DNA from 4 places in the Rhizobium sp. 42MFCr.1 genome. Region 4 is predicted to be linked to each of the others. Evidence: predicted binding sites of a transcription regulator. Region 4 holds the regulator's gene; each other region holds the start of a gene.

The links. The regulator LexA, encoded in region 4, represses DNA repair genes until DNA is damaged. The targets are predictions, from matches to a motif close to TGTTCNNNNTGTGTTCNG.
Region 1: a site for LexA is predicted at 1,279-1,296, ahead of uvrA (excinuclease ABC subunit UvrA). Genes of this name have one in related genera too.
Region 2: a site for LexA is predicted at 3,161-3,178, ahead of C934_RS0119750 (ATP-dependent helicase). Genes of this name have one in related genera too.
Region 3: a site for LexA is predicted at 2,030-2,047, ahead of C934_RS0108495 (ImuA family protein). Genes of this name have one in related genera too.

The regions. Positions count from the first base shown of each region.
Region 1 is NZ_KB897818.1:400,467-404,865, forward strand. It holds gene uvrA (excinuclease ABC subunit UvrA) at 1-1,158, opposite strand, end outside; gene C934_RS0102005 (single-stranded DNA-binding protein) at 1,408-1,947, shown strand; gene C934_RS0102010 (MarC family protein) at 2,076-2,717, opposite strand; gene gyrA (DNA gyrase subunit A) at 2,944-4,399, shown strand, end outside.
Region 2 is NZ_KB897838.1:75,607-80,005, reverse strand. It holds gene C934_RS0119760 (efflux RND transporter permease subunit) at 1-1,650, opposite strand, end outside; gene C934_RS0119755 (efflux RND transporter periplasmic adaptor subunit) at 1,647-2,813, opposite strand; gene C934_RS0119750 (ATP-dependent helicase) at 3,221-4,399, shown strand, end outside.
Region 3 is NZ_KB897823.1:47,915-52,313, forward strand. It holds gene C934_RS0108485 (NADP-dependent oxidoreductase) at 58-1,020, shown strand; partial or broken gene C934_RS0108490 (SDR family oxidoreductase) at 1,419-1,610, opposite strand; gene C934_RS0108495 (ImuA family protein) at 2,097-2,852, shown strand; gene C934_RS0108505 (DUF982 domain-containing protein) at 3,532-3,819, shown strand; gene ligD (non-homologous end-joining DNA ligase) at 3,819-4,399, shown strand, end outside.
Region 4 is NZ_KB897844.1:48,212-52,610, forward strand. It holds gene C934_RS0122285 (methyl-accepting chemotaxis protein) at 1-451, shown strand, start outside; gene kdsA (3-deoxy-8-phosphooctulonate synthase) at 472-1,317, opposite strand; gene C934_RS0122295 (VOC family protein) at 1,314-2,198, opposite strand; gene lexA (transcriptional repressor LexA) at 2,398-3,114, shown strand; gene C934_RS33285 (hypothetical protein) at 3,149-3,829, opposite strand; gene C934_RS33290 (ComEC/Rec2 family competence protein) at 3,820-4,176, opposite strand.

The sequences.
Region 1 (4,399 bases), on a different contig from region 4:
CCGCGCGCCATCGGCATAGTGGAACTCGATCTTTTCGTCGGTACCATTCAGGATGACATCCTTCGCGTGGTCCGAAAGATCGTTCCAACGGGCGCCGAGCTTGAAGCCATAGTGCTTACCGAGAGCTTCGAGCGTCTGATTGTAATAGGGAGAGGTCGACTTCGCCCACGGCGCAATGGCGCCATCGCGCAGCGTGCGCTCGGGCTCCGGCACGATCAGGTTGGCGTCGATCTTCTGCTGCGCTCCGAGACCGTCGCAGGTCGGGCAGGCGCCGGCTGGATTGTTGAAGGAAAAAAGCCGCGGCTCGATCTCGGGAATGGTGAAGCCCGATACCGGGCAGGCGAACTTCTCGGAGAAGAGAACGCGTTCATGCGTTTCGTTAAGCGACTTGTTGGCGGAGCCGCCGGCGGCAGTTTCTTCCGGCGGCAGCGGCTTGTCGGCGAATTCCGCAACGGCGAGGCCATCGGCGAGCTTGAGCGAGGTCTCGAAGCTGTCGGCAAGGCGCGACGCCGTATCCGGCCGCACCACAATACGGTCGACCACGACGTCGATATCGTGCTTGTACTTCTTGTCCAGGGCTGGCACGTCGGCGATCTCGTAGAATTGGCCGTCGACCTTGACGCGCTGGAAACCCTTTTTCATCAGGTCTGCCAGTTCCTTCTTGTACTCCCCCTTACGCCCGCGCACGAGCGGGGCGAGAATATAGAGACGCGTGCCTTCTCCGAATTCCAGCACGCGATCGACCATCTGGCTGACCGTCTGGCTCTCGATCGGCAGCCCGGTCGCGGGCGAATAGGGTACGCCGACGCGGGCAAAGAGCAGGCGCATGTAGTCATAGATCTCAGTCACCGTACCGACCGTCGAGCGTGGGTTGCGCGAGGTCGTCTTTTGCTCGATCGAAATCGCTGGCGACAGGCCGTCGATCTGATCGACGTCAGGCTTCTGCATCATTTCAAGGAACTGGCGCGCATAGGCCGAAAGGCTTTCGACATAGCGTCGCTGTCCTTCGGCATAGATCGTGTCAAAGGCAAGAGACGACTTGCCGGATCCCGAAAGGCCGGTCATGACGATGAGTTTGTTTCGCGGCAGATCGAGATCGATGCCCTTCAAATTGTGCTCGCGCGCGCCGCGGATGGAAATCGTCTTCAGTTCGCTCATCGTCTTCTGCTTCTGTGCTGGAACAAGCCCCTTATTTAGTGATGCCGGCTGGCGAGTCGAGGCTGAATGTCCGTCTGCTGCAAGGTTTTCGATTCGGTTGACAGGATCATAGGGATAAACTAGAACAAATAAAGAACAAAATTCCTTGTGGATGAACCGGCGATGGACACCCATCGCCGGCGCTCTATGGTTTAAGGTGCACCGATTGTTTCAAGCGCCGCCGGGCAGGGCGGCAGGTAAGGTGAAAGTATGGCTGGCAGCGTAAACAAGGTAATTCTGATCGGGAACGTGGGCGCTGACCCCGAAATCCGGCGGACCCAGGATGGCCGGCCGATCGCCAACCTTCGCATCGCGACGTCCGAGACCTGGCGTGATCGCACCTCCGGCGAACGCCGCGAAAAGACGGAATGGCATACGGTCGTAGTCTTCAACGAAGGCCTCTGCAAGGTCGTCGAGCAGTATGTGAAGAAGGGCGCCAAGCTCTACATCGAAGGCGCGCTGCAGACGCGTAAGTGGCAAGACCAGAACGGCCAGGACCGCTATTCGACGGAAGTCGTTCTGCAGGGCTTCGGCTCGACGCTGACGATGCTGGACGGTCGCGGCGAGGGTGGCGGCGCAAGCTCCGGCTTCGGCGGTGGTCGCGGCAGTAATGCCGGCGGCAACGATTTCGGTGGCGGCGGTGGCTACGGCGACGATTACGGCGCGCCGTCGCAATCATCTGGCCGCAGCAGCGGTGGCGGCGGCGGTGGAAACTTCTCGCGCGATCTCGACGACGATATCCCGTTCTGATCGCAGAGTATTCGTGGCATAAGTTGGACGGCGCGCCGCAAGGTGCGCCGTCTGCTTTTCAATCTCCGGGATTGGACGTCCCCCGAGCTTGCCGCGATGGAAGCCGTGCAGGTAACCTGCTTTTTGACCTAGCCGGCTGGCGTCGTGATGAGGGTAGATCTCAAACCGTCGACGACGAACTGCGTGGCAAGCGCCGCCAGGATGACACCGAGAAGGCGTGTCAGAATTGCGCGCCCCGTTACGCCGAGGAAGCGATCAAGTCTTTCGGCGATGAGCAGCGAGAGAAACAGCAGCAGCAGGCTCAATGCGATGACAATGATCAATTGCGCCCGCTCGAGCGAAGCCTGCATCGATCCGGCAATTAGGATCGTCGCCGAAATGGCACCGGGACCGGCGATCAGAGGGATCGCCAACGGAAAGACCGAGATATTATGGATATGATCGACGGTGATTGCGGCTGTGCTCGTCTTCTCCTTACGGTCCTGCCGCTTCTCGAATACCATTTCAAAGGCGATCCAGAACAACAGAAGACCACCGGCAATGCGGAAGGCGCCGATCGAGATTCCGAGCACCCCGAGCACGCTGGCCCCGAACAGGGCGAAAGCGGCAAGAATGACAAAGGCGATGATCGAGCCGCGCAGTGCCACCTGTTTTCGCTGGCTGCGGCTCATGCCGGTCGTGAGCCCGAGAAAGAGTGGAGCAAGACCAGGCGGGTCGATCGTTACAAGCAGCGTCGTGAAGGCGTTGATCAGTTGGTCGACGCTTGCCATTGTCTCTCCGTGAGCCCATATAAACACTTGGTTTTTGCGCGATTGTGATGCGGAGAGACCATTTTGGCAAATGGTGTTATTAGGGCGGTGCAAATAACCGTCCCAGAGGCTCCCATTGCCCTCATAAGACCGCAAAAGTCTGTTCAAAACGCGTGCCAAAATTAGCGTAGGAACAGGCTTTCCGCTATAAATCTTCAAGTGATTCTAGAAGAGATCGTGATCTGTTTTGACTGAGCAAACACCCCCCGGCGGCGGGAAGCTCCCGCCAGGCATCGAGCCCATCTCCATCATGGAGGAAATGCAGCGGTCGTATCTCGATTACGCCATGAGCGTTATCGTTAGCCGCGCCCTGCCTGATGTCCGCGACGGCCTGAAGCCCGTGCACCGGCGCATCCTTTACGGCATGTCCGAACTCGGCATCGACTGGAACAAGAAATACGTCAAATGCGCCCGCGTTACCGGGGATGTGATGGGTAAATACCATCCGCACGGCAACGCAGCGATCTACGACGCGCTAGCGCGTATGGCGCAGGACTGGTCGCTCCGCCTTCCGCTGATCGACGGCCAGGGCAACTTCGGCTCCGTCGACGGCGATCCGCCGGCGGCCGAACGCTACACAGAGTGCCGCCTGCAGAAGGCCGCGCATTCGCTGCTCGACGATCTCGACAAGGAAACGGTCGACTTCCGCGATAACTATGACGGCACGCTGTCCGAGCCCGTCGTTGTTCCCGCAAAGTTCCCGAACCTCCTAGTGAACGGGGCAGGCGGCATCGCCGTGGGTATGGCGACGAATATTCCGCCGCACAATCTGTCCGAAGTCATCGACGGCTGCATTGCGCTGATCGACAACCCGGCGATCGAACTGCCTGACATCATGCAGATTATTCCGGGTCCGGACTTCCCGACCGGCGCCAAGATCCTTGGTCGCGCCGGCATTCGCTCGGCCTACGAGACCGGTCGCGGCTCGGTGATCATGCGCGGCGTTGCCACCATCGAGCCGATGCGTGGCGATCGCGAGCAGATCATCATCACCGAGATCCCGTATCAGGTGAACAAGTCGACGATGATCGAGAAGATGGCCGAACTGGTGCGCGACAAGCGTATCGAAGGGATCTCCGACCTACGCGATGAATCCGACCGTCAGGGCTATCGCGTCGTCGTCGAGTTGAAGCGCGATGCGAATGCCGATGTCATCCTGAACCAGCTCTACCGCTACACGCCGCTGCAAACCTCCTTTGGCTGCAACATGGTGGCGCTGAACGGCGGCAAGCCGGAACAGCTGACGCTACTCGATATGCTGCGCGCCTTCGTCTCCTTCCGAGAGGAAGTCGTTAGCCGGAGAACGAAATTTCTTCTCCGCAAGGCCCGCGAGCGCGCTCACGTCTTGGTCGGCCTGGCGATCGCTGTCGCCAATATTGACGAGATCATCCGCACGATCCGGCAGGCGCCGGATCCGCAGACCGCACGCGAGCAGTTGATGACGCGCCGCTGGCCGGCCGCCGATGTCGAAAGCCTGATCCGCCTGATCGACGATCCGCGTCACCGCATCAATGAGGACCTGACATACAACCTCTCGGAAGAGCAGGCGCGCGCCATCCTCGAACTGCGTCTGGCCCGTCTGACCGCACTCGGCCGTGACGAAATCGGTGACGAACTCAACAAGATAGGCGAAGAGATTAAGG
Region 2 (4,399 bases), on a different contig from region 4:
GAAAGCAAGAACAGCGGCACCGGCAAAAAGCAACGAAGCGACGATGACCACAAGCGGTGCATTCAGGCAGGCGTGCAGCGACCATCGGTAGGCGTCGGCGAACCACCTTCCGAAACGGCCAAGAAGGCCATGGTCCTCAAGCATCTCCTTCGTCAGTATCCGTGAAGCCAACATCGGACATAGCGTCAGGGCAACGATGGATGAGAGGCCAACCGAGAAAGCCAGCACGAAGCCGAATTCGCGGAACAGACCACCCACCTGCCCCGGCAGGAAGGAAAGCGGAATAAAGACCGCTGCAAGCGTCGCGGTCGTGGCGATAACAGCAAAGAACACTTCGCGCGTGCCGAGCACGGCAGCCGCTCGAGGTCCCATGCCTTCCGAACGGCGGCGAACGATGTTTTCGAGAACGACGATCGCGTCGTCAACGACAAGGCCGGTCGCCAACACGATCGCTAGCAGCGTCAGGATGTTGATCGAGAAGCCGACGAGATAGACCGCTGCCAGGGTTCCGATCAGCGCAACCGGCATGCTGACGGCAGGGATAATCGTCGCACGCCAGTCCCGCAGAAAGAGATAGATGACGCCGGTGACGATGACCGCGGCCAGGATGAGCGCCAGCACCACTTCATGGATCGCGCCCTGGATGAAGACGGCGTCATCGCTGGTGATGGCGACCCGCGTGCCTTCGGGAAGCGTTCTTGAAAGCTCGGCGACGGCGTCCTTGATGCCGTTGGAGATGTTCAGCGTATTCGATTGTGCCTGGCGGATGACGCCGAGGCCGATGCCGGGAACGCCGTTCGAGCGCAGCGCCGTCTGCCCGTCGCGCGGTCCGAGGGTAACATTTGCCACATCGCCGAGACGCACGTGGTTCTGCAGGATGACGTTGGAGAAATCCTCCGGCGTCTGCAAACTTGCCATCGCGCGGACAACGATCGTCTGCGTCGGGCTCTTTAGCGATCCGGCCGGCACGTCGAGAGCAGCGCTTGAAAGCACCTTCGTCAGATCGCCAACGGTCAGCCCGCGACTGGCCAGTTCGCTCTGGTTCACGTCGACGCGGAAGACCTTCTCCTGGTCGCCGTAGGTTTCGACATCGGCAACGCCATCGACCGAGGCAAGCCGGTCGATGACCTGGTTCTCGACGAGAAGCGTCAGATCGTCCATGTTCAGTTTCGACGACGTAACGGCAAGACGCATGATCGGCTGAGAGTCGGAATCCGCCTTGACGATCTGCGGCGCATCCGCCTCTTCGGGAAGACGGTCGGCAATACGGCCGATGGCATCTCGCACGTCGTTTGCCGCTACCGCGAGATCGACGGAGTCAGAGAATTCGAGCGTCACCCGGCTCTGGCCGAACTGAGAACTGGAGGAAATGGATTTGAGGCCGCTGACGCGTGCGGCAGCGCCCTCGATCACCTTCGTCAGTTCCTGGTCGATAGTCTGTGGCGAGGCACCGTCGAAAGTCGTGCGCACCGTCACCACGGGTCGGTCGACATCGGGCAGTTCGCGCACTTCGATCCCGGCATAGGCTGCAAGGCCGGCAACGATCATCAGGGCGTTGAAGACAAGCGCAAGGATCGGGCGCCTGACAAACAGCGCGGTGAAGGTCTGTTTGCCGGAAGCCGGCTTCTCCTGCATCTCGGTCACGGTCATTGCGTGACTGGCTCCGAATTCGACGCCACTTCGCCGGCCACCCGTACCGCGCCACCTTCACGGACACGCTGCAGCCCTTCGGTGACGATTGCATCGCCATCGTCCAGATCGGCCTTGACGAGAATATAGTCGGGATTGCGCTGCACGATGCTGACACGCACCTTGCCGGACTTGCGGTCGACGACCTGCCAGACGAACGCGCCTTGCGAATCCCACTGGACTGAGAGCGGATCGACCGCGGGATACTGGTCGCCGCCAAACCGCATCCCGACATTGAACGACATGCCGGCGCGCAGTTCGTCCGATGCGTTGTCGATCCGGGCCCGCACGCGCATTGTCCGGCTGGCGGCGTCAATGCGGTTGTCGATTGCCTCGACCGCGCCCGAGAATACCCGACCTGGCCGTGCCACCGACGTTGCCTCCACGGGCTGGCCGACCGTGATCGTGTTGGCGAAGCGTTCCGGCACCCAGTAGTCGACCAGGATTTCGGTCCGGTCGTCGAGGGTCGCGACCGGTGTCGTCGTCGAAACGTTGTCGCCGACGTTGACCGGGATGATGCCGACAATGCCATCGATCGGCGCGACAATGCTGCGACGCTCGAGATTGAGTTCGGCGGCCTGCAGTTGAAGGCGTGCGCCTTGCTCGGCGATTTCGGCATCGAAGACATCCATGCGCGACACGCTGGATTTGATGTTGTGGTAGAGGCTGGATTTCTCGACGGCGCTTTTCAGCGCCACATCGGCCTGACCGCGAGCGATGACCTGCTCTTCGCTGTCTAGCTTTGCAAGCACCTGCCCCTTAGTGATCCTGTCGCCCGACTTGATCAGGATCTCGCGAATTGTCCCGCTTGCCTGCGGCATCACCACCACGGAGCGGATGGCGTCGCCCGTGCCGATGGCACTCAGCCGATCATTGACGACACCACGAACGACGGCCTGCGTGGCGACCAGAACGGGCGCGTTTGCTCCGCCGCTGCGACGTCTCGATTGCCCTTCCTCGCTCCCCACCGGCTTCGGTACAGCCTCACCGGGCGCCAGCTTTGAAACCTCTGAAAAGCCGGCCTTCCGTAGCGTCTCGCCAGCCCCTGGCACGAAGAAAACCCATCCAGCAAAGCCGGCCGCAATCACGACAAGGCAAACTATAAACTGCTTCCAAAATGGCATTCACGTCTCCAGAGGGACTCGAGGCTAGTCCAGGGTCTATCGAAAGAGGCGTTCGCAGGACAAATTGCCGCGCGTCTGCGACAATATTGTCTCTTTGCCGATCACCAGCAAGCGAATTGGTCCGGCATTACTGAATTGTAATTCAAGACTGAGTTACTGTCAGGCAACTCTCGACCGCCGCCTGCCGTGTTGTAGAATTTCATCGTCAACGTCAAATGACGGTTTTGTTTTCTGAGTTTTATTGACGATGTTTGCGCGCGACCGAGCCCGCCCTTACAGCGCACTGGGCAATTCCCGGGCAGGCCTGCTCGAATGCACTGCATAAGCTGAGGACAGCGGGTGCGGGGCGGAATGAAAGCAGAACATCTTTTCTGGTCTTTCGATCCCGAATCACTACATTACGCGCCATGAGCAATAGTTTCGACGATATCCCCTTCTTCGATGAAGAGCCGGGCGAGCCGCCGCGCAAGCAGCCGACCCCTGCCGCTCCAGCCGCCGGAGGGCTCGCCGCCCGTGCCATGGCAGCTCGCGATGGCGGCAGGCGCCCCGATTATCTTTCCGGCCTGAACCCTGAACAGACCGAAGCCGTCGAGACACTGGAAGGCCCCGTACTCGTGCTCGCCGGTGCGGGCACCGGCAAGACGCGCGTGTTGACGACGCGCATCGCCCATATCCTGAACACTGGACGCGCTTTCCCCTCGCAGATCCTTGCCGTGACCTTCACCAACAAGGCCGCCCGCGAGATGAAGGAACGTATTGCCGTGCTCGTCGGCGGCGCCGTCGAGGGCATGCCCTGGCTCGGCACCTTTCACTCGATCGGCGTCAAGCTTCTGCGCCGCCATGCCGAACTCGTAAACCTGCGCTCCGACTTCACGATCCTCGACACCGATGATGTCGTCCGGCTGATCAAGCAGCTGATCCAGGCGGAAGGCCTCGATGACAAGCGCTGGCCTGCCAAGCAGTTCGCCGGAATGATCGATGGCTGGAAGAACAAGGGCCTCGGCCCTGGCGACATTCCCGAGGGCGACGCCCGCGCCTTTGCCAACGGCAAGGGCCGCGAACTCTACTTTGCCTATCAGCAACGGCTCTCGACGCTGAACGCCTGCGATTTCGGCGATCTCCTGATGCACCCGATCGCGATCTTCCGGAAAAACCCGGATCTTCTCAAGGAGTATCACGGCCGCTTCCGCTACATCCTTGTCGACGAGTATCAGGACACCAACACAGCCCAGTACATGTGGTTGCGGCTGCTTGCCCAGCGCCCGAAGGGCGAGCCGCAGAACGTCTGCTGCGTCGGCGACGACGACCAGTCGATCTATGGCTGGCGCGGTGCCGAGGTGGACAACATCCTCCGCTTCGAGAAGGACTTCCCGGGCGCCAAGGTCATCAAGCTGGAGCGCAACTATCGTTCGACGGCGCATATCCTTGGCGCCGCCGGCCACCTGATCGCTCACAATGAAGGCCGCCTCGGCAAGACGCTTTTCACCGACCGCAGCGACCCCGATGACATCAAGGTCCAGGTGCACGCATCCTGGGATTCAGAGGTGGAAGCCAGGGAAATCGGCGAGGAGATCGAGCAACTTCAA
Region 3 (4,399 bases), on a different contig from region 4:
TCGCAGTCGGAAGTCTACGCCTCACGCATCAAGCACCGCAACGAGAGGACAGCCCAGATGTCAGATGGCCCGCAGCGCTTCTCGGGAGAAGTATGGCGCATTCACGAATTCGGCCCGCCCGATGTGATGAGGCTGGAAGAAATTGAGGTGTCCACGCCCGAAACGGACGAGGTGATCGTGAGGGTACATGCTGCGGGCGTTGGGCCGTGGGATGGGTGGATTCGTTCTGGCAACAGTGCGCTGCCCCAGCCCCTTCCTCTCATTCTTGGCTCCGATATTTCCGGGGTGATCGTCGCCGTCGGACGCGGCGTCGATCACTTGCAAATCGGCGATCAGGTCTACGGCGTGACGAACAAGCGGTTCTGCGGCGGGTATGCGCAATATGCCGTCGCCAAAGCCTCCATGCTTGACAAGAAGCCGCCATCGATCGGCCACGTGGCTGCAGCGTCGCTGCCAGTTATCGCTGTTACGGCGTGGCAAGCGTTGTTCGACCAAGCCGGTCTGGTGCAAGGTCAGACGGTATTAATCCACGGGGCTGCGGGAAACGTCGGAGCCTTTGCTGTCCAGTTCGCCAAACACGCTGGACTGAACTCGATATGCACAGCTTCTTCGGAGGATATCGAACGGGTTCGTTCATTGGGAGCAGGGCGCGTAATCGACTACAAGGCAACACGCTTCGAGGACGAGGTCCATGATGTAGATGCCGTGATGGATTTTGTAGGCGGAGAATCCCAAACGCGGTCATTCAACGTGCTGAAACGCGGCGGAACGTTGATTTCGGCAGTGTCCAAGCCGGATCAGGCTCTCGCGGAACGACACGGTGTGACGGCGAGGTTCTTTCTGGTCGATGTTTCCACCGAAAGCCTCCGGCGCATCTCGACCCTCCTTGACGAAAACGCCCTCGAGGTAAACGTCGGCGCTAAAATTCCATTCGAGCAAGCGCGGGATGCCCATCTTATGCTTGAAGGGCAACTCCCTCGACCTAGAGGCAAGATCGTGCTCGTAGTCGATCCAACGTGAGAGCGCTTCTTATGACGGATACTTCCCGACTGCTTCACATCGCAGTGAAAGGCAACATCGCTTGGTGCAGTCCCGGGTCTGTTCTGCAAATGGATCGAACGAAACCAGGTCTTCGGGGGCCTGGGCGAATTTGGCCGTTTCGCCGCACGGTATCTCAAGGGCTACCTATCGTATGCTGGTCTATAGACGATATCGCCAGTGAGGTTATGGGGCTGACAAAACTTGGCCCCCTTCAAGTCTGGATATCTCAGTAATTCGGTGAGCGATACTTTGACCGCTGGGGCTGCGAGCGGACATCGCCCAGTGACGGCTTTGCGCCAACATCATGCCATGCTTTTGAAGCCGTCAAGCGAGTGACGCGCTCGCTCTCACAGGCGCGTCATGTCAGCCTGCCCATTCTAGAGCCGAGCGCCACCGGTTGCGTCGATCACTTGTCCCGTTGTCCAGCGCGCTTCATCAGAGGCCAGAAAGGCTATGATGTCGGCAACGTCATTGGGCTGCCCGATGCGCGAGAACACCGACAGAGCTTCCGCCTGGGCGCGCGCTTCCGGGATTGTGATCCAGGACGCGTTCATACCGGTCTGGTAGATGTGGCATTGCGGGCTTGGCCTGCAAAGCATACGGATCGCGAGGTTAGCTGAAGACGCCTGTGACCAGGTCTGAACGTCTCAGCGAATGTCTCCTTCGGGCCCGAAAGGAGAGATCACCGAGAGACGGCTGTGTAGCCATCCCTCCCGGATCCGATATTACGCACTGCCTGACTACGGCCTTCCGGTCGAGTTCGATACTCCGGTCGCAGGCGCCGCACACCAAGGTAATGATTGAGCCGCGATACTTCCGCAAGGTTCTCTCGTCGAGGAATTTTTTCTCATCGCAAGATCTCGTACGCACTTGAATTTCGACCCGCTACGGCATTGGATTCGTTCGCGGATCATTTTCATGCCACCCCTAGAAAGCCGAGCTGCCCCCATGGTGACCGCGATTAGCCCTATTGACTAGGCTGCCATACATGAACAAATGTAGAACATAATCGCTTCCAAAGCGAGATGGAACCCATGAATTGACGAAGGCTACAGATGGCGCATGCGAGCGCAAACCCCGTTATTTCCGAGCTTCGCGAGCGTATTTCTCATCTTGATGGCGCCCTATCGCGACGGAAATGCGCCCTGCCATTTGGTGTGCCGGAAATTGATAGCCATCTGCCTGGTGGGGGGCTGGCATTGGGAGCGATCCACGAGTTTGCGGGCGGTGGTGCGGGGGCCGTGGATGGGGCAGCCGCAGCCCTTTTTGCAGCCGGGGTCGCCGCTCGCACGAAAGGGAAAGTGATTTGGTGCCTTACCCGACCGGATCTCTTCTTTCCTGCGCTGGCGCAGGTCGGCCTTCACCCGAACCGGGTAATATTCGTCGAAGCGGATCGAGAGGAGGATGTTCTCGCGTCGATGGAGGAAGCCCTTTCCTACGGTGCACTAGGAGCCGTCGTTGCTGAATTGGTTCGACTGCCGATGACGGCGTCCCGACGGCTGCAACTGGCGGCGGAAAAGTCCGGCACACTGGGATTGATTATTCGGCGGTGGCGCCGACAGAGCGAGGCAACGGACTTCGGTCAGCCAACGGCCTCGGCCACGCGATGGAGGGTAAGCGTTATGCCATCGGAAGAGCTTCCTGTTCCTGGTGTGGGGAGGGCTCGCTGGATGCTGGAGTTGATGAGAGTGAAAGCTGGCGAGTGTGCCGAGTTCGAAGTCGAAGCTTGTGATTTGTCCGGTCGCATTGCGATCCCAGCGTCGGCTGGAACTTGGAGTACCGGAAGAAATCGATCCGCCCATGCCAGTTGAGTTTGCCAGGATCACTCATCTAATCCACCTTGCTGGTACACGCCGCATGACGCGCATGTTCGCCGAGCAGTGACGCCGGGTGCTCAACAAATCCTGTCCGATGAAACCGAAGACGACAAAGGAAATGTCATGTCTGGGATGAAGCAAGTGCGCGAGGAAATTAGTCCAGTCGATCAAGCTATAGAGTGGCACGATGGCGATCTGCGTGCCACGATTGCCACACTGATCGACGACTGCCGCTTCCTTCGAGACCAGCTCGATACCGCTCAGAAATGCATGAGCAGCGGTCTAACGCGGGGTTGGAAGCCAAGATCTGAGCGATGATCAACTGTGGGAACTGAGCGCAAAAAAGTGGCAGAGCCATGCTTGAGGACCTGCCAGTTGGTGCGCCCGGGAGGTACGGGAATCCAGCGCAGATTGAGGCACCATTGCTCGCTGGGCAACGACACAACGCTCTTTGATTTAGTGATGACTGATATAAAGAGTTGAGCAATCCCGCAAAAAGCCACATCAGAGTGGGCCCAGAGAAGTGTTTTCCAAATGGAAACTGCTGTCCTTCAGGGGAAAGGGTAACTCCCATGCGACGCTTTTGTTCCGGTGGACTTATATATTTTCACTCCCCTAGACAAACGAATCACTTGGCATTTTAGTGGGCGGAGATATGTCAAGGAGTTTCGCCATGGCCGTCGATCTTCCCGTGTTTATTAAGCCCCTGCAGGTCGAAATCGATGGCATGGGACGATATCGAAAAGCGGAGACCGTCGACCAACTGGCGGCCATGCTGCTCAGCGGCAAATGGCATCATCGCGGCGGCGAGAAATTTCACAGTGCGCTGATGCGATCGGTGGAGGCCTTGGAATTTTATACCGATGCCGATACAGCCAGGGCCGCGTTCGTCGATGCTGCCCACGAGGCAGGCATGCTCGTACTTCCCGACGACATCGCCGAGATGAAAAAGGCTGGCTAATGGTGAAGGCTCCTCGTGAACGGCCGTTGCTGGCCGACGACCAGCCAATCCGTTCCCGTCCACGAGAGCCGCGCGACCCCAGGCAGCCTCAGCTGCCATTCGACCCAATGCCCGACCGGATCGAGCCGTGCCTGGCGCTTTTGAAGCCGCGCCCGCCGGTCGGCGACGAATGGTTCTATGAAGTAAAGTGGGATGGGTATCGGATCGCGGTCCACCTCAACAAGGGTAACGTTCGCATCCTGACGCGTGGCGGACACGACTGGACGCATCGCTTCCCACACATTGACCAGGCGGCTAAGGCACTGGATGTGGGGAGCGCCATCATCGACGGGGAGGCGGTAGTCCTCGATCCCGAAGGTCGCCCTCACTTCGGAATGTTGCAGAACTCGCTCGGGGGACGAGGTGGCAAGCTTCCGTCCGGCCAGGCGATGATGATGGCTTTTGATCTGCTTTATTTCGATGGTCACGATATTCGCAGCTTGGAACTGACGGCGCGACGTTACTTTCTGGAGTCACTCTTGCGAAACGAGGATGGCGCTATCCGCCTGTCCGATACCATTGATGGTGATGGCCGTGAGAT
Region 4 (4,399 bases):
CGGCGAGGCCGGAAAGGGTTTTGCCGTCGTGGCGCAAGAAGTGCGCGACCTCGCCGGCCGCTCTGCCAAGCTGGCGAAGGAAATCAAGCAGTTGGTCGAGACTTCGTCCAGTCAGGTGTCAACCGGCGTTGCCTTGGTGAACCGCACCGGCGAAGCCTTGAACAGTATCGATCAGCAGGTGCTGAAGGTGACGACGCTGATCGAGGCGATCGTGCGCTCTTCCTCTGAACAGACGACCGCGCTCGTCGAGGTCAATGCCGCCGTCAACACCATGGACAGCGTCACCCAACAAAACGCCGCGATGGCGGAGGAAACCAGCGCAGCCTGCCGCGAGCTTGGCAACGAGGCGCTACACCTCAATCACCTGCTCTCCCGCTTCGCTCTCGAAGGCACGGAGAGGACGGCAGGATCGGCATGTCCCACAAAGACGAGGTTGGCGCTCGCCGGTTGACGGCGTGCACGTCCATCCATTTATCCCGCCTTGGCAATCGCATCGAAGGCCAGCAGCTTTTCGAGAAGCCGCGGCATATCCCGCAGATAGACCATGTTGGGACCATCCGAAGGCGCATTGTCAGGATCCTCGTGAGTTTCCACGAATACGCCAGCGACGCCGACAGCGACCGCCGCACGCGCGAGCGTCTCCACGAACTCGCGCTGCCCTCCGCTCGAACCGCCCTGCCCGCCCGGCTGCTGGACCGAATGCGTGGCGTCGAAGACCACGGGGGCGCCCATCGCCGCCATGACAGGCAGCGATCGCATGTCGGAGACCAGCGTATTGTAGCCGAAGGAAGCACCGCGTTCGCAAAGCAAGATGTTCGGATTTCCGCTCGAATTCAGCTTGTTGAGAACGTTCTTCATGTCCCAGGGCGCGAGGAACTGCCCCTTCTTGACGTTGATGACGCGGCCGGTCTTGGCGGCGGCAACGAGCAGGTCGGTCTGACGGCTGAGGAAAGCTGGGATCTGCAGGATGTCGACGACGGTGGACACCTCGGCACACTGCTCTTCGGTATGAATGTCGGTCAGGACAGGAAAGCCGTATTCCCTCTTGAGATCGGCGAACACTTCAAGCGCCGTTTCGAGGCCGATACCGCGCTGCGCTGACAGCGACGTCCGGTTCGCCTTGTCAAAGGAGGACTTGTAGACGAGGCCGAGACCAAGCTTGTCGCAGAGTTCCTTCAGCACACCGGCGACCATGAAGGCATGCTCGCGGCTCTCCATCTGACAAGGCCCGGCAATCAGCGACAGCTTGCCGGAATTCGAAAAGGTGACGCGGCCGGCGCCTTCGCCGACCACGACTTCGGAATTTGTCTGGCTCATCGTTTCTCCTCGAAGGCGAAGAGAGCGCCCTGTCCGGGCGCGGCCTTCACCAGAATTCGATTGTTCTTGCGCGTATAGGTCATCCCGTTAGCAGCCAATTGCGCTTCTGTCACGGCGAGATCGCCTACTTTGAAAACGATGGCAACACCACGCAGACCGCGATCGTCGGAAGGCGCAGGGATGTCGAAGTAGGCGTCCAGTCCATCCGGGGAGAGAACACTCACTCTGGCATTCGGAGTTGTCACACTCACACCGAAGGCCTCATTGGTCGTTCCCAAGCTGTGGGCGGCGGCGCGCAGGAATGGTCCAAACGCCTTGGGGTCGGGTGCCCCAAGCACGATCTCTGCGATCCCAACCACCCCATTTGCATGCACTTGCAGGGCTTTCCGGTCGGCTGGCAGCGGGTTGACACGTTGGCATGTGAAGAAAAAGAAATCTGGAGCGCGCAGGTCAACTGCAAAGGCGAGCTTAAATGCAGCCGTCACCTCCGAGCCATCGGGCATCTTCATCGGCCGCTCGAACTGCAGCATCTCGCCGCCATTGATCTTTTCGGACAGAAACCGGGCATGGTCGCGATCGGCATCCGCCGTCGCAAAGACCACGGCAGACAGCCCATCGTCTCCACATCGGAATCGAAAGGCACGGTCCCGCGCGGTGAAGACATTGCCTTTCTGCGCCGAAGCTTCATGCAGTTCGGCATTGGCGACCCCGAGAGGCTCCAGATAAGTTTCGTCGGCGAAGAATATGCAGGCATTCTCGGTCCCAAACGGGTGCCGGGCGTCGGGCGCGACGGTGAATCCCAGCTTTCCGAGACGCTCGCGCGAGAGCCTGATATTTGGAACCGGCAGCACGATGTGGTCCAGCGGATGCGCTTCGCTCATGGCAACTTCTCCGGAATTTGCGAAGATGTGCGCCGGGCAACAGGACAATGCAACCCCCTTCTACGCTTTCGGTCAAATGAGACGCAAAAACTCAGCAAGTTGCAGGCAAGTTTTACGAAAATTTAGGTACTTGCGGAACACATATGGAACATATAGTGTCTGTTCTGTCTTTGTTTCACGACTCTGGGGTTCAACTTCGATGCTGACGCGCAAGCAACAGGAGCTTCTTCTCTTCATTCACGAGCGAATGAAGGAGTCCGGTGTCCCCCCTTCTTTTGATGAAATGAAGGATGCCTTGGACCTCGCGTCGAAGTCAGGCATCCACCGGCTGATTACCGCGCTGGAGGAACGGGGCTTCATTCGCCGACTGCCGAATCGAGCCCGCGCTCTGGAAGTCATCAAACTGCCCGAGGCATATAACCCGAGCCTGCAGCCCCGCCGCGGTTTTTCGCCGAGCGTTATCGAAGGCAGCCTCGGCAAACCACAGCCAGTTGTGGCGCCGAAGCCAGCGCCGCAGGCTGACAACGGCGGTCCTGCCTCTGTACCGGTCATGGGACGGATTGCTGCCGGCGTACCGATTTCGGCAATTCAGAACAATACCCATGACATCACGGTTCCGGCGGACATGCTTGGCCCAGGCGAGCACTATGCGCTTGAGGTCAAGGGCGACTCGATGATCGAGGCCGGCATCTTTGATGGCGACACGGTAATCATCCGCAACGGCAGCACCGCCAATGCCGGCGACATCGTTGTTGCGCTTGTCGATGATGAGGAAGCGACGCTCAAGCGCTTCCGCCGGAAAGGCGCCTCCATCGCACTTGAGGCGGCAAACCCGGCTTACGAGACGCGCATTTTCGGGCCTGACCGTGTCAAGGTCCAGGGCAAGCTTGTCGGCCTCATTCGCCGCTATCATTGAAGGCAAGCGGCTCGCCGTCAAAGGTGCCGCTTCGCTAATTATACGCCCGATGGCGGATCCAAGGGCGGTCGAGCCTCGTATAGGCCGTCGTGACGACGGGGCTACCTTGATCGTCGATCCTTACCTCAGCGGCACCAAAGCGACGCAAGTTTTCGCCGGTGAACAAAAGTGCGCCCGACCGGCACCGCGTCGTGCGGAGGCGAGCGGGTGTCACGACGATATCGGCCGTATCGCAGGCAGCGCCGAAGTAAGCGGGATTTTCGACGATCGTCACGACGTAGCCGCTATCGTGCGTGGCTGTGCACCAGACGCCTTTCAGGCATACAAATCGGTTCTCAGCGCTCGTCGCAGCCTGACGTAACGCATCGCGGGCATTGCGCAATTCCACGGCAGATAACCTTTCCGATCTGCCTTGAATGTCCCGCCGCCTGATAGCGTTGACACCCTCCAACAATTGCGGTGGTTGATCTCGCTCCGCGGCGAGCGCCATTCGCCATTGGTCGAAAATGAAGTCAGGCGGATGCGGCCGGTTCGGTGCAAGGACTTGTCCTCTCACAATCGCGACGAGATTGCCGTCTTCGGCAATGACCATGTCGGGCGGCGGTTCGCTCGGCGCAACCACAACAAGCACTGTTGCCAGCGCCGCAATGCCAGCGCCGAGGTAGCGGATCTTGGAGCGCAGAAGGGCAAGTAAGAGGAACCCTGCTACCGCCACAGGAAAATACCAACCCGGCAATCTGCCGATATCGATATTGCCGCCCAGGTCGAGACCATCTGGGCAATGGCGATCACGATGTCGAGCCCGAAACCGGCAATTTTCCATGGAATGACGTCGAGGCCCAAAGGTGTCAGCAGCATAGCGAGCATGCCCATCGGCATCACCACGAAAGAGACCACCGGCATGGCCATGAGATTTGCCGGCAGACCATAAGCGTTGAGCCGGTGGAAGTGCTCGACGGCGAAAAGCGCGGTCGAGAAGCCGCCGATCATCGCGGTCAGCAGGATGCCACCAAAGAAGCATATGATGAAAACGACGGGCGTTACTGCGGCGACCTGCAGCAAGGGATGTTCGTGCGGCGGCCTTCTTGACCAGATCGCGTAAACCGGCGACGAGGGCAAGCGTCGCCGCAAACGACATCCGGAGCTCGGCCGGGGCACTTCCAAGCACGAACCAGAGGATCGCGCCCGCCCCAGCGAAGACGGACGAAACCAGGAAGAACCGCCCATGCTCTATCTCCGTTGCCACGGCGAGACGAAGCCACACGGTACAACGATCCGACGCAGT